Regions from separate parts of the Ruegeria sp. CF2 genome, predicted to be linked through region 1. Evidence: riboswitches for the same ligand, from Rfam matches in the RefSeq annotation. Region 1 holds a riboswitch; each other region holds the start of a gene.
What was found. Region 1 has a riboswitch for cobalamin ahead of ACR0IR_RS14940 (DUF1636 family protein). Riboswitches for the same ligand answer to the same signal wherever they lie in the genome.

Region 1 (3,768 bases):
CCGACACCCATCGCGGCCCCGCCGCCCAAGGTCATCGCTCCAACCACGCCGAGGATGAGCCCGATCACAAGCCCCAAGATCACTTTTCCCATGTTTTCCTCCCATTTTGCGGGAAAGAGTTCCGCCTTCATTCCTGGCGCAAACCACGTACCCATCTGCATATCAAAACCAGTGCCAACAGGTTGAGCACCGGTGCAATCGCCGCGAGCCACGGTTTGGCCGACTCTGAGAAAAGGTCCACCGCAAGGACCCAAGGCAGACCCAGCGGCAAAAGGAATACGCCGGACAATGGGTCTCGTTCCTGTCCAAACCAGCCAAAAGTGCCCGTCACAAACGCAAACAACGCCAACAGGTAAAGGGTCGCGAACGCGATGATGGTTATTCTGCAGACCAAGCCGGACCTCAGCGTATCAAGCCAGTGCTGCGCAGCTGATTTCGGCTACGCATCAAACCGGTCACAACGCGCCTTCGTCGCCGAGGAACTCGATACCAGCTGTCGCGCCATCACTGTAGGCAATACAATTCCACGGAGCCCGATCCTCTCCAACCCCAACGGTAACTTGTGTTCCAGCCTCGCTGAACGCGGATGAGAGCACGACCACTTGCGAATTGTTTGTTGTTTTGGCCACGTCTCGCAGACACGCCTGTTGGGCGGGGGTCAGTTCGGCGGATGCACTTGACGTGCTCGTATCGTCACAGGCCGCTAGTAGTGCGAAACACGTCGCGCCTGAAATCATCATGGCTTTGTTAATCACTTTCTTCTCCTCTTGGATTTGTTGATGCTTGTAGAATAGCTGGTCCTTTTTTGCGCGCTCACGTCTATGCGGTCCCCGGTTTTGCCGCCAATGACATGGTTGGCAGACAGATATTCTGCCGATCCCCGGGACCGTGAACAAAGCGTGCTGACGTGATGAAATCATGGGCAAAAGCCGGTGCGAACTTTCGAGCAAGGGATCGTACATTAAGTCCGGGCACCGCGTCCTCCCAACGCTGATCTTCGTAAAATGCCTTCCGACCGCCAGCACTCACTCCAGCAGTCGGAAGGGCCCGACGAAACGGGCGACAGCGACAACAACGGAGGTAAAGCTAAAGTTGTGTCGAATTCGTATGTTTGAATCAATCACAGGATAAATCAATGATTTTTCCGCGCGTAAATTTTGTACGCTTGCCAACGATAGGCTTCTGCATTCAAAGAGAAAAGGCGAGGCCGCTCACGGAGGCTTGGCAGTCAGCCCGCTTGCACCGCCGTGTTTCGGGACCTTCCGGGCCATCTTAAGCCAGTTGGTCAGAACGACGTAATTCACCGCCCGGTCTGTCGCTCAGGTGGTGCCGAAGGGTCGCCGGGACACCTCCATTGTGCAGCCGCCCAGAACGTCGTTGACAGTGCAATCGGTTTCATGGATGAGATTGGCGCTGATGGTTCCCGATCGTTTCGGCGGTCGGGTAAAAGGGAATACGGTGCGGCGCCGTTCTGACGCCAACTCCGTGACTGCCCCCGCAACTGTAGGCGGTGTGCGACCCCCGGATGCCACTGGGCCGATAGGTCTGGGAAGGCGGGGCAAGCCATACACCGCGAGTCAGGAGACCTGCCATCATCAAACGCAACTCAACCCGGGCGGGGTGTTCCGGAAGGAGGCCAAGATGGCATTTTCGGCTTACGCCGCTGACATGACTGGTTCCCTTTCCGCCCCGCGATTTCGCGGAGGGCGAAATGAACCGACAATCAACACATCACATCACGGTTTGCCTATCTTGCCGACCCAAGGGCGCAGCCGCACGCCCCGGGCCTGACCTGATCGGACGATTGCGCGCCGCGCTGGCCGAAGACGACGGTTTGGCAGGTTTTGACGTTTCCGGTGCCGCCTGCATGGCCGGGTGCACCCGACCCTGTACCGTCGCCTATCACGGGCCGGGCAAGGCATCTTACCGGGTTGGCGGTATTACGTCTGAAGAGACCGGGGCATTGGTGGAATTCGCCCGGCTGTACCAGCAGTTGCGCGATGGATGGTGCAGCTCGGTCGACCGCCCGGCCGGGCTTCGCCACGCAACACTGGCCCGCATTCCAGCCGCGATGGCTGCGTCTTCGGAAAATGCGGATTGCGCCTCATGAGTGCGCCTTTGCTGTCGGTGGATGCCGTCACCTGGGCGCCGCGAAAACGAGCGCCGTTGGTGCTGCACGAGACCAGTTTTGAGCTGATGCGCGGGCAGGTCATGGGGGTTGTGGGGCCGAACGGTGCCGGCAAGACAACCCTTCTGCGGATGATCTACGGCTATCACCGTCCGTCCTCGGGCGACATTCTGGTGGACGGCGGATCCGTCAAAAGAATGGCCCCCCGGGCGCTGGCGCGTCAGGTTGCCGCCGTGCTGCAGGAGCAGCCCTCGGATTTCGCGCTGACCGTGTGCGACGTCGTGGCGTTGGGACGTGTGCCGCACCGGTTAGGCCTGTCCACGCCCGGCAGTCGTGACCACCAGATCATCGAGTCCGCGCTTCACCGAATGGATCTGCACGGGTTTGCCGACCGTGGGCTGGCCACTCTGTCCGGCGGCGAGCGTCAGCGTGTGATGGTCGCCCGCGCCCTTGCCCAAGAGCCCCGGATTCTTGTGCTGGACGAGCCTACCAACCACCTGGACATCCGCAACCAGCTAGAGGTGTTGCGGCTGATCCGGGACCTCGACCTGACGATCGTCACCTCGCTGCACGATCTGAACCTGGCCGCCGATGTCTGCGACCGTGTTCTGATTCTGAAGAACGGTCGACCCTGCGGCTTTGGCCCAACCCAGACAGTGCTGAGTGACAGGCTGGTCTCTGACACGTTCGATGTCACCGCCCGGCAAGAGCAACTCAGCCTCAGTCACAAACCTCACCTGACCTATCAACTCCCCAATCCCCAACCAGAAGGAAGCTTGGAATGAAACCGACCACCCTGGCCCTGGGCCTTGCTTTGGCCGCCAACACCGCGACCGCGGAAACCACCGTGCAAAGTTGCAATCGAACCGTCACCTTTGACGAACCGCCCAAGGCGGCGATCTCGAACGACGTGAACCTGACGGAAATGATGCTGGTGCTGGGCCTGGCCGACCGGATGGTTGGATATACCGGCATTTCCGGCTGGAAGACGTTGGATGAAGACATGCGCGCCGGAGTGCAGCAGCTGCCCGAGCTGTCGGCCAAGTATCCCAGCAAAGAGGTGCTGGTCGGCGCAGATGCCGATTTCTATTTCGCAGGCTGGAACTACGGGATGAAAGTGGGTGGCGAGGTGACGCCGGAGACGCTCGAACCCTTCGGGATCAAAGTCTACGAACTGACTGAAAGCTGCATCCATATCGGCGACAAGCCCAAAGCCAGCATGGAAGACATGTACAACGATCTGCTGAATCTCGGTCGTATCTTCGGTGTCGAAGACAGGGCGCAAAAGCTGGTTCAGGGGTACAAGGCCGAACTTGCTGAGATCACCTCTGGCCTGAATCCTTCTGACGAACCGCTGCGTGTCTTTGTCTATGACAGCGGCGAGGATACGCCGTTCACAGCCGGCCGCTATGCCATGCCGACCGCTCTGATCGAGGCCGCAGGCGGCGTCAACATCATGGATGATTTCGAGAAAAGCTGGGCGACCGTCACCTGGGAGGAAGTCGTCGATCGCAACCCCGAAGTCATTGTGATCGTCAATTATGGCGACGTCACCGCCGAGCAGAAGCGGGACTTCATGGTCAATAATCCTGCATTTGCAGATCTGGACGCGGTCAAGAACGATCGCTTCGTGGTTCTGG
Region 2 (3,768 bases), on a different contig from region 1:
AGCGCGTTGAAGGCGCTGGTCGACAGCATGTGGACTTCGTCGATGATGTAGATCTTGTACCGCGCGCTGGCGGCGCGATAGCGCACGCTGTCGATGATCTCTCGGATGTCGTTCACGCCGGTGCGGCTGGCGGCGTCCATTTCCAACACGTCCACATGGCGACCTTCCATGATGGCCACGCAATGCTCGCACTGGCCGCAGGGTTCGGTCGTTGGGCCGCCATTGCCGTCGGGTCCGATGCAGTTCATGCCCTTGGCGATGATCCGGGCCGTGGTCGTCTTGCCGGTGCCGCGGATGCCGGTCATGATGAAGGCCTGCGCGATCCGGTCCGCCTCGAACGCGTTTTTCAGCGTGCGCACCATGGCATCCTGACCGACCAGGTCGGCAAAGGTTTCCGGGCGGTATTTTCGGGCGAGAACCTGATAGGCGGGGCTGGACTGTGTGGTCATGTCTGCTCTGACGGATTCGTACTGACGATGCAGGGTAGAGTTCCCGGTGCCCCGCGTCCACAGCGCCGGTGCAGGTTTTTCGCTTTGGCGAGCGCGCGGTGTGAGGCATACTGCGCGGATCAAGTTCAATCAGCCAGTTTCGGGGGGAACGTCTGATGACAAATCTTGTGGTTCATGCATTGCAGGTGGGCGGCGGGACGCTGGCCCTGACCTCGGTTCCCGGCGGTGGCGGCGACTATGAGGGAGACCTGGACCTGATTTCAGCCTGGGCGCCGGGGCTGGTGATTTCGATGACAACCCTTGCCGAACTGGTTGCCGTGGGTGCGGGCGAATTGGGCTGTGACATCCATCGGCGCGCCTGTCGGTGGGCACATCTGCCGGTCGCCGACTTCTCGGCGCCGTCGACCGAGATATCCGGCCGATGGCCCGAAGTCAGCGCCGCCGCCCGCCATGCGCTGTCGGGCGGCGGGCGGGTACTGGTTCACTGCCGGGGCGGTTGTGGGCGGTCTGGCATGGTTGTTCTGCGCTTGATGATAGAAAGCGGCGAGCAGCCGGAACAGGCCCTGAAACGCCTGCGGGCCGTACGCCCCTGCGCGGTCGAGACTGATGCTCAGATGGACTGGGCCGTCGCCCCGGCGCGCGAGGCACTGGTGACCTGACCTTCAGGCGGTTGCGCGGTACTCGCGCTCGACCCTGACCACCGGCATGATCGCCGTGGCCTGCAGCATCGCACAGGGTCGATCGCCGATGACCTGTGCGGGCAGGGCGTCGCTCTGGTCGTCAAACAGCATGTCGGCGTAGGTATCAAGGCAGTCGGACGGGGTGTCGGCGGCCGCTCCGCAATACACGCGGATCCGTTCGGAACGTGCATCGAACCGCGCCGTGCAGCCATGTTCGCAGTGGGCCAGTTCGCTACTGCCTTCCACTTGGAAGTCGGGGGATGTCGCGGCCTGCGCCGTCGCCATTGCCTGCGCGATGGCCCGTGCTATGCGCGCCAGTGCCGGGCAGGTCTTTCCGGTGCGCTGGCAGATGGTTGCCGCGAATTCATGGGTGTCGGTCTTCCAAATCATGTTGCGCCCTCCGCGCGCTGAGCGGGGTGGATTTGGACAGACGCCGGTTTCAAGGCCAGACCCTGCCCGGACACCCCGTCCGAGTTTCGGTTTCACGTTTGATGGCAGGTCTCCTGACTTGCGGGTCTTTGCTTTGCCGACCTTCCCAACCTTGCGGTCAGTGGTATTTCGGCATCGCTCTCCGCCTACAGTTGCGGGGGCAGTCGCGGCCTTGGTCCGCTCCGGAGTTCCGGGTTGGACCGCACCGTGTTCCCTTTTCATCCCGGACCGAAACGGCACGGGAACCATCCCCTCATCGCTAGCGGTGTATCCGGGATCGAGTCAAGACGGTTTCAGCCCGGTTGCCGGAGTGTGTCCCAAGGGAACAGATCAGGCAGTCTGCGCAGCACATTCGAATCCCTGCGGGCACGGGCCAATTGCCAGCCGCCCTGCATTACGATGAACAGGGTGTCCGCAGCATTTTCGGGGTCGGAAACTCCGAACCGCGCGGCGTGATTTCGAACTTCGACGATCCAGCTTTCATACATACGGTCGGCATGTTCCCGAAACGCGCGGTTGTCGGGGCTTTCGAACAGGGTGGCGGCGATCGGGCAGGTCTCCCATTGGGCCGAGGTGTCGAACAGCTTCGCGATTTTGTGGCACAGGGTCGTGACCCCGTCGCGAAAATCCGCGGCGTCGTCGAATGCCGCAGCAATCATGCTCAACATCCCGTCCGAGGCCCAACTGGCCGCCGCCAGGGCCAGATCCGGCTTGCCCTTTGGAAAATGGTGATAAAGCGAACCCTTGGGGGCTTGCGCTTCGGCCAGCAATTCCGCCAGACCGACACCGTTATAGCCCGAGCGCTGGAACAGTCGGGCGGCAGTCACGATCAGGCGATCTTTGGTGTTTGGTGGACGTTGGGTCATGCAGGCCAAATATTGACAGGCCTAGACCAATTGGTCCAGACACAAAGTATTAGACCGATCGGTCCAGAGTGTTTGGAGGCAAAGATGTTGGATTCGCAGCACGCGGTTGACGTGGAAGACTTTCAGTTTCCGTCGGGCCAGACCCAGCTGGCGGCGCGGCTTTACACTCCGGCGGTCGAGCCGCAAACCGTTGTTGTGCTGAACGGCGCAACAGGAGTGCCACGTGACTACTATCAGCACTTTGCTCGCTGGCTGGCCGCCGAGCGCGGTATGGCTTGCCTGACATATGATTACCGGGATTTCGAGCATTCGCTGACCGGGCGGCTGAAAGACTCGAAGGCCACGATGGCGGACTGGGCGCTGATCGACATGCCCGCAGCGCGTGCCGAGATGCGCCGTCGATACCCGCAGGCAAAACTGTGGGTGATCGGGCATTCGGTCGGTGGAATGCTGGGTCCGCTGCAACCGGAAATCGAACAGATCGACCGGATGATCTGTGTGTGCGCAGGTTTGGTGACGGTGGCCGATCACCCGTGGCCCTACAAGGGCTTGGCGACTTTGTTCTGGTATGGCCACGTGCCACCTCTGGTGCGTCTTCTGGGGTACCTGCCGGGGAAACTTCTGGGATTCGGAGCCGATTTGCCGGCGGGCGTCTATTGGCAATGGCGCAAGTGGTGTACATCGCCCACCAGCTATCTGCCCGAATTGGGAGACACGCTTCCCCAGGCGGATTGGAGTCGGGCGAACGCCACGGCGGATATCATTGCGTTCGAGGATGACCAGACTGTGCCACCGCCCGCGGTCTGGCGGCTGTCTGAACTCTATGGTCCGACCGCCCGTCGGCACTTGTTGGAGCCCAAGGATTTCGGGCTGTCCGAAATCGGTCATATCGGCGCCTTCGCCCGGCGCAGCAGTGCCGTTTGGCCGCGATTGATCGCCTGACCCGCCCGCAAGCGCGGTTTTCAGGAACAACGACGAAATACAGAGGTTGGATTGACCGGGCCGAATACGTGGCGCGGCGTCAAGTGAGAGGTTGGACATCGACCCAAGCGGGGCTCGTTGTGGCTGCTTCCTTCCGGACCTGACCAGGTTGGCGAGGCGCTTGCCCGCGCCAACCTCTCGACCGACGATATAGGCATCACGCACCCGCTTGGCAACCCGTCACAAAGACAGGCGTACCCTAAGAAACCCGCGCGCGTCCTGCCCGTCGGTGGTGGCTGCAAAGTGGTCGAGCTCGTGCAGGTAGTTTGCAGCGCGTGGCCCGGTCTTCAGAATCACGGACCGGCCCGCCTGCGGAGCAAAGGAAAAGCTTTGGGCGGTGTTTTCCACCGGATCCGGACCCAA
Region 3 (3,768 bases), on a different contig from region 1:
GTGGCATTGATGATGGCCGAGGGCGCCATCGCGGGGATATTCTCGGTAAGCCACTCAGCCGCCGCAGGCGCCTTGAGCGAGGGCGCAAACAGCCCCACCGCCTGATGACCCCGCGCGCGGATTTCCCGAATCAGGGCCGCGACCGGCGCGGTATCGGCCGAAGTCAGGTAGGCGCGGTAGAAGGTCACGATGATGCGCCGACCTTCGCCCGCGAAGGTGTCCTCGGGCGCGATCACGCCGCGATCCGGGCACCACGCGCCGCAATCGGGCAGGGTCTTGGCCCCCATCACCGGCCCGGCATAGAGCCCCGCCGCCAGCGCCATCTGCGCCAGCGCCGCCTGCGCCGCGACCTCGCCGCCGGTGTCGCACAGATGCGCCAGCCGCCGCAGGGTCGAGACCGGCAGGGTGGAATAGTCGTCCAGCCGCGTATCCTCGCGCCCGTCGGCGGGCAGCACCGCCAGCGCGATGCCCTTGGCCTGTGCCAGCGCCAGCACCTGATGCAACCCGTAGGACCAATAGGGCACGCCGCCGATCAGCCGGATCAGGATGCCCTTGGCGCCCTCCAGCGTCTGCTCGACATAGGTATCGACCGACAGCGGATGTTTCAGCGCCGTCAGGTTGGCCAGCCGCAACGAGGGCATCCGCCCCTCGGGCCCGCCGCCGCGATGCCAGCCGGCCGCGAAAGCACCCAGATCGCTGTCCGAAAAGGACAGCACCACCAGATCCGCCGGGCTCTGGCCCAGATCGGTCGGGGTCTCGGTTTCTTCGAGCCCGTGGCTTTCGCGGAAGACGACGTGCATCGGTGCTTACTCGGCGGCCTCGGTGACGCCCGTCAGGATGCCGCGGATCGCGGCTGCGTCGATGTCGTCATGCTCGGCGATGACCACAAGGCGCGAGCGGCGCTCTTCCTCGGGTTTCCACGGGCGGTCATACTGGTGCCGCACCCGCGCGCCGACCGCCTGGACCAGCAGGCGCATCGGCTTGCCCTGAACGGCGGCATAGCCCTTGACCCGCAGGATGTTCAGCTCGTTCGCCAGACGCTCGATATTGGCGACCAGCTGCGCCGGGTCGGTCTGTTCTGGCAGCTCGACCACAATGCTTTCGAAATCGTCATGTTCGTGGTCGTCATGGCCATCGTGATGCGAGGGGCGGGCGTCCATGTCGTCTTCGGCTGCGGCCTCCAGCCCCAGCACCACGCGCACGTCCACCGCACCCTCGGCCACTTCGACCACGGGCAGGGGGCGGGGCGCCTCGGCGGCGATGATCTCGCGCGCCTTGGCCACGCCTTCGGGGCCGGCCAGGTCAGGCTTGGTCAGCAGGATGATGTCGGCGCACGAGATCTGATCCTCGAACACCTCGGACAGGGGCGTTTCGTGGTCGATCGAGTCATCGGCCATGCGCTGGGCATCCACCGCCGCGACATTCGGGGCGAAGCGGCCTGCGGCCACGGCCTCGGCATCGGCCAGAGCGATCACGCCGTCCACGGTGATCTTGGAACGGATGTCGGGCCAGTCGAACGCCTTGAGCAGCGGTTTCGGCAGGGCCAGACCGCTGGTTTCGATCAGGATGTGATCGGGGCGCGGGTCGAGCGCCATCAGCGCCTCGATCGTGGGGATGAAGTCATCGGCCACGGTGCAGCAGATGCAGCCATTGGCCAGTTCCATGATGTTTTCCGCCGGGCAGTCGGGGATCGCGCAGCTTTTCAGGATTTCGCCATCGACGCCCACGTCGCCGAATTCGTTGACCACCACGGCCAGCCGCTTGCCCTGCGGGTTTTGCATCAGATGGCGGATCAGCGTGGTCTTGCCCGAGCCGAGAAAGCCGGTGATGACGGTGACGGGAAGTTTTTCGAGGGTGCTCATGCTCAGGCTCCAATCGGGGGAATGCGGGCGGCGCAGTTCTTGCGGAAATGTTCAGGGCGGTCGCGCCATTTCACAAGGCCATCATCCGCGGCCAGATATTTGGTGGCGCCTTCGACGATGATCTCGACATGGTCGGATTCGTTCAGGTTTTCATAGACGAAGGTCCAGCGCGACGGCCCGCCGCGCAGAACGATCGAGCAGCCCTGGTCGCAGTTCGACAGGCATTCGACCGGCTTCAGAGTGATGCCTTCGGGCAGGTCGGCGGCGGCCAGCGCCTTGTGCAGCAGCGTGCCGGGGCGCTGGGCGTCGTCCTCGATGGGCAGCCCGCGTCGGCAGGTGGTGCAGACCAGCAGCTCGACTGGTGTGGTCTCGGTCACGTCTCTCATCCCCATCACTCGGTTGTCGGGGGACGGGGTATGCGCGGGCCACGTTGCGGACATGGGCCCGACACCGGAACACCCCGTCCGGTTTGTCTTCGGGCGTTGGCAGGTCTCCCGGCTTGCGGATGTCAGAGCGTCGCTCTGTCGGATGTCCCGCCTTCCCGGCCTGCGGCCAGTGGCATTTGGGCACCCTCTCCGGTCACGGTCGCGGGGGCGGCTGCGTTTGACGGAAAACCGCTGACGCATTCCCTTTTCATCTGTTTGCACAGACACCAACGCAAGCGACATGCGGTACGGGCAGGGGGGTTGTCAAGCGCGCAGGGGCAAGTGCTTTGCGTCGGATCGAAAAAGCGACTTGCCGGGGTCAATCCGCGGCATCACCGGCCAATCGGTCGCGCAACCACGCGAGGAACAACTGGGCGGGGATGGACGGAGGCGCCGCGCTGACGCTGCGGATCAGGTAGTGCGACTGGGTAAAGGGAATCGCCGGCCCCGCAACCCGGATCGGCGCGCCCTGGGCGATGGCGTTGAGCGCGAACCGCTCCAGAACGGTGGCGTAGCCCGCGCCGGCCGTCACCAGTTGCAGCGCCGTGACGGTCGTATCCGCCGAATGGCGCGCGGGGCGGTCGGGCAGGTCGGTGCCCGTGGCCTCGAAGTACCGCGCCCAGTTGTCCTCGTACCCCAGAATGTGGATCAACGGGCCGTTGCGCAGGTCTGGCGCCGGGTCCTGCGCCCGGCAGACGGGCACCAATCGTTCCGAGCACAGCCGTTCGGCCGCAACACCGGGCCAGTCGCCATAGCCCAGCCGGATTTCCACGTCCACATCGGCAGGCGCGGCCGAGTCGTTCCAGATATGCGACACCAGCCGCACCGGGATCTCGGGGTGCTGCGCGCTGAACGCGGGCAGCTCGGCCGCGATCCAGTAGGTCATCGACGATATCGCCGCCCGGATGGTCAGCGCCTGTCGCGAGGCGGGGCCGAACAAGCTGTTGGTGGATAGCGCGATATCCGACAACGCCCGGCGCACGGTCAGCGCATAGGACTGGCCCAGCTCGGTCAGCGACAGGTGTCGCGCGTTGCGGGCAAAAAGCGGCTGCCCGAGGTCCGCCTCGAGCGAGCGGATATGCAGCGACACCGCCGTTTGCGTCAGGCCCAGTTCCTGCGCGGCGGTTGTGAAATTCAGGTGGCGGGCAGCGGCCTCGAAGCTGCGCAGCCAGGCCGGATTGGGCAGGCGGTCCATTCAGCACCAAAATATTTTACATCTAAACTGACTTTTTATTCGTTTCTTTTGTCGGTGGGCAACGGAAATACTCGGGCTAACGAAATTGCGCCTGCAGGAGGGCAGAACATGAAGGTCGGGTTCATCGGTTTGGGCAATGTGGGGGGCAAGCTGTCGGGGTCGCTGCTGCGCAACGGTGTCGACCTGACGGTGTATGACCTGAACCCCGATCTTGTTGCTGAATTCGCGACCAAGGGAGCCAAGGCCGGCGAAAGCCCGGCCCAGATGATGCGCGACTGCGATGCGG
Region 4 (3,768 bases), on a different contig from region 1:
CCGTTGTAGGGGGCAAAGACCAAAGTGGGCGTTTTGTAGGACAGCGTCGCGGTCCCGTCCTCGTTTTCCGTGACGTACAGGCGGATCGGCGCCTCGATCATCGCGAGCACCGATTGTTCCAGAACCCGCACCGCATAGTCGTTGTTGAAGACGCCGATCACCCGGTTGCCCGGAATGGTGATGCCGCGCGCGGCGGCGGCCTTGGTGGGCCCGGCCTGCGTTACCACGATCAGACCGTTTGCCTTGACCGCCGCGATCGTGTCGGCCACCAGCGCGTCATAGGTCTTGGTCGTCGGGTGGAAGGCCCAACCCGGCCGCGGTTCGATATCAGCCGCCAGCGCGGGAAGCGCCAGCAGGCCGAGGAAAAACACAAGATGTTTCATCGCGGGCTCTCCATGTAATGGGTGGCCCGAGTTTTCCCGAAATCCCGGCTGCGTACAGTCACAATATCGTGGGTGGCGGGCTTGCGCCGGGGGTGCGAAACCCGCACAAGCGACAGTGAGAAACGAAAAAGGCAGGCGAGTGGCATGCGTGTTTTGATCTGCAGCAGCTGCGCGGGCGAGCGCGACTTGCCGGCCGAGCGTCAGGCCGTATCGGACGCCCTGCGCGCTGCGGACCTGGACGGGCAGGTCGAGATCGTCGAGCACGCCTGTTTCAGCGGTTGCGACGAGCCGACCGTGGTGGCGATGCAGGGGGAACGCCTGGCGTCCTACGTGTTTTCGGGGATCGATCCGGTTGCCGATGCCGATGACATTGCGGCGACCTGTCGGACCATTCTGAACAGCCCGAATGGCTGGATCGAAGACGCCCGGCCGTGCGGGCGGCTTCGCTTGTGTCTGCGGGCGCGGATCCCCGCGTTTCAGTCCACCTGAACCGTGACCGAGGCGCTGACCGGCACCCCATCCACGGCCAGCGGGCTGTGGCTGTTGGCGTTCAGCGAGACCTCGATGGTAGTGTTGCCCTTGGGCAGGTCCGAAATGTGCATCCAGTTGCCATAAAGCCGGGCCAGCTTGACGCCGTTTACATAGACATGCGCATGGCCTTCGCCGGGCTTGTTGTCCAGCGAGGCGTTCTCCGGCGAGAAGCGGAAGTTTTTTGGCATCACATGCAGGTTCCAACCCGCCATCGGGTCGGGGGAGACGGCGATCTCCAGCCCCGGCGCGTCCGGTCCGGCGGGCAGGTTGATGGCGGCGCTGTGGTCATGGGCCATGGCCTCGGCGTGATGGCCGCCATGTTGGGCGGCGTCGGCATGGTCGTGGCCGTCGAAGGTGACGCCGTTGGCCGCGGCCAGCACGAACCCGGCACCCCCGCCAAAGACCAGACCGATCGCAAAAAGAGCAAGCGAGCGTGTCATCATGTTTCCTTGAAAAGCAAATGACCCGCCGGTTGGGCGCCGGCGGGTCGTGGGATTTCGGGGATCAGGCCGCGGCTTCGACGCGCTTGCCCTCGCTTTGCCAGAAATACCCGGCAAACGAACCCAGCAGCACCCAGGCCACAAGGCCGACGCCAAAGGCGCGTGCTGCGAACAGGGCCCCGATCTCGGTCGGAACCGGCCCGGTGAACACGTCGGGTTCCGGCGCGCCGATCAGGTGCGGGGCCATCAACAGCACGGCCGCAACCAGATAGCTGACGATGTTGCCACCAAAGGCGATCAGCCACATGGCCACACCAGCAGCCGCGACGGTTGCCCACCACCAGATCTGCCGCGCGAACACGTCGGCTGCGGCAACACCCGGAACCTCGGGGGCCATGGTGAAGCCCGGCGCCAGGTGAAAGGCGATGAAACCGGCCAGGCCCCACAGCACGCCCGTGCGCCCGTCAACAGGGTGGCCTTGCGCTTCGGCCAGCGACATCAGGGCGACCAGAACCAGCGCATAGCCGGTATAGGTCAGCATGGTGAACACCACGCTCAGCCCGTCGCGGGTCAGGTCCGAGAACATGCCCGGCAGTTCGGGATGGGCCGAGACGGCTTCGGCTCCGAAATGCACCAGCTCTCCGGATTCATAGAGTTCAGCATGCAGCAACACGGGCTGCACGAATACCAACTGCAGCAGGGCGACGATCAACCCGGCTGCAGCACCAGCGAACAGCGCGCTGGTCAGAATGCGACTGAACATTGGTTTAGTGGCAGGGGAAGCCGGTTGCGTGGCGCACGTCATGCGCGGCGTCATGCAGCGCCGATGCCTGAACGTGACCAGCCAGGGTGATGATCCCCAGGCCCAGGGCTGCCGCGAACACTGCCGAAAGAATGCCAGCACGTGCCGTTGATGCGGTTTGCGTTTGTGTCGTCATTTTCTGTCCTCCTGTGCCGCCGCACCCGACGGCCGGTGTTTCATTGTTCGCCTGGCAGGTCTCCTGGCTTGCGGGTCAGCGCCTCTGTTCGCCTTCCCCCCGAACGGATCGGGAGTGGCTGGTTGAACAGGGCTCACCGCTTACAGTCGCGGGGGCGGCTTTGGATTTGACCTGCGCGCAGGCCGCACCAAATTCCCTCTTAGCATCCGGATGTCTCCGGCAGGACCAGACCCGACCATTTAGACGTGAATGCCGCTGTGGCGCAATCGCCATTTGCGACCTTTCGCGTCAATTCCCGCGCTTTTTCAGAACATAGATATCCATGATCCAGCCGTGCCGGGCGCGGGCTTCGGCGCGGGTGCGCAGAATCTGGTCGGCCACATTGGCCAGCGGACCCTTGATCAGGATCTGCTCGGGCATACCCACGTAAGCCCCCCACCAGATGTCAAAATCGGCCATGTCCAACGTCTGGAACGAACATTCGCCATCCAGCATCACCGCAACCGTATCGGCGTCGCTGGGCCAGCCCTCGTCGCGGATGCGCCGGCCGGTGGTCACCAGATAAGGCGCGCCGATCTCATTGATTGGCATGGCATGGGCCGCCGTCAGCGCCTGCAGCGCCGTGATGCCGGGGATCACCGTGGTGTTCGGCTGCGGGGCCAGCCGCGCCGCGATTCGCAGCGAGCTGTCATAGAGCGACGGGTCGCCCCAGATCAGCAGGGCGACGGTGCGCGCCTCGGGGTGTTCGTCCATCGCCTCCTGCCAGCGCAGGGCGATTGCGTCGTGCCATTCATCCACGCCGCGCAGGTAGCCGTCCTGCGACCGGCGCTCGGGGATGTCGAAATAGGAGATTTGGGGCGGTGTGTCGGTGACCTTGTGGATGATTTCCTCGCGCACGCCGGCCAGATCGGCCTTGTTGGCGCCCTTGCGCGGGATCAGGATCAGATCGGCCGCGCGGATCGCCTGCGCGCCCTGAAAGGTCACGTGGTCCGGGTTGCCGGTGCCGATCCCGATCAAGACCAGATCAATCATCGTCGAACTCCGCCAGCGGGCCATAAAGGATCAGCGCCGGCGCGGTGCCGATCTCGGAGCCCAGACGCTCGGCCAGTGCGCCGACGGTGGACCGGTGCATCGATTGCTCGGGCGTCGAGACCGATTCGGCCATCAGCGCAGGGGTGTCCAGCGGCAGGCCATGCGCGTGCAGCGCCTGCGCTAGCAGGGGAAAGGTGCGCTTGCCCATGAACACCACGGTCGTCGCACCCGGGTCGGCCAGCGCGGGCAGGTTCAGGTCCTTGGGCAGCTTGCCGCTGACATCGTGGCCGGTGACGAATTGCACCCTGCGCGCGGTCAGGCGCCGGGTCAGCGGGATGCCCGCCGCCGCAGCCGCGGCAATGGCCGAGGGGATGCCCGGAATGATCTCGTACGCGATCCCGGCAGCGCGCAGGGCCACCAGTTCCTCCTCGAGCCGCCCAAACA

Region 2: another riboswitch for cobalamin. It lies ahead of ACR0IR_RS13410 (hypothetical protein); the one in region 1 lies ahead of ACR0IR_RS14940 (DUF1636 family protein).
Region 3: another riboswitch for cobalamin. It lies ahead of ACR0IR_RS08990 (DUF1636 family protein); the one in region 1 lies ahead of ACR0IR_RS14940 (DUF1636 family protein).
Region 4: another riboswitch for cobalamin. It lies ahead of ACR0IR_RS09060 (CbtB domain-containing protein); the one in region 1 lies ahead of ACR0IR_RS14940 (DUF1636 family protein).

What each region holds. Positions count from the first base shown of each region.
Region 1 is NZ_JBQFRL010000003.1:239,040-242,807, reverse strand. It holds gene ACR0IR_RS14950 (hypothetical protein) at 1-92, opposite strand, end outside; gene ACR0IR_RS14945 (hypothetical protein) at 456-755, opposite strand; cobalamin riboswitch at 1,401-1,608, shown strand; gene ACR0IR_RS14940 (DUF1636 family protein) at 1,712-2,110, shown strand; gene ACR0IR_RS14935 (ABC transporter ATP-binding protein) at 2,107-2,913, shown strand; gene ACR0IR_RS14930 (ABC transporter substrate-binding protein) at 2,910-3,768, shown strand, end outside.
Region 2 is NZ_JBQFRL010000002.1:483,048-486,815, forward strand. It holds gene ACR0IR_RS13400 (DNA polymerase III subunit gamma/tau) at 1-449, opposite strand, end outside; gene ACR0IR_RS13405 (protein-tyrosine phosphatase family protein) at 605-1,108, shown strand; gene ACR0IR_RS13410 (hypothetical protein) at 1,112-1,519, opposite strand; cobalamin riboswitch at 1,606-1,821, opposite strand; gene ACR0IR_RS13415 (TetR/AcrR family transcriptional regulator) at 1,852-2,385, opposite strand; gene ACR0IR_RS13420 (alpha/beta hydrolase family protein) at 2,509-3,366, shown strand; RNA gene ffs (signal recognition particle sRNA small type) at 3,448-3,546, opposite strand; gene ACR0IR_RS13430 (5'-nucleotidase C-terminal domain-containing protein) at 3,586-3,768, opposite strand, start outside.
Region 3 is NZ_JBQFRL010000001.1:1,791,086-1,794,853, reverse strand. It holds gene cobN (cobaltochelatase subunit CobN) at 1-800, opposite strand, end outside; gene cobW (cobalamin biosynthesis protein CobW) at 807-1,862, opposite strand; gene ACR0IR_RS08990 (DUF1636 family protein) at 1,865-2,248, opposite strand; cobalamin riboswitch at 2,330-2,534, opposite strand; gene ACR0IR_RS08985 (LysR family transcriptional regulator) at 2,607-3,482, opposite strand; gene ACR0IR_RS08980 (NAD(P)-dependent oxidoreductase) at 3,591-3,768, shown strand, end outside.
Region 4 is NZ_JBQFRL010000001.1:1,805,233-1,809,000, reverse strand. It holds gene ACR0IR_RS09080 (DUF302 domain-containing protein) at 1-383, opposite strand, end outside; gene ACR0IR_RS09075 (DUF1636 family protein) at 528-872, shown strand; gene ACR0IR_RS09070 (hypothetical protein) at 860-1,354, opposite strand; gene ACR0IR_RS09065 (CbtA family protein) at 1,419-2,117, opposite strand; gene ACR0IR_RS09060 (CbtB domain-containing protein) at 2,122-2,292, opposite strand; cobalamin riboswitch at 2,328-2,536, opposite strand; gene cobF (precorrin-6A synthase (deacetylating)) at 2,581-3,324, opposite strand; gene cobA (uroporphyrinogen-III C-methyltransferase) at 3,317-3,768, opposite strand, start outside.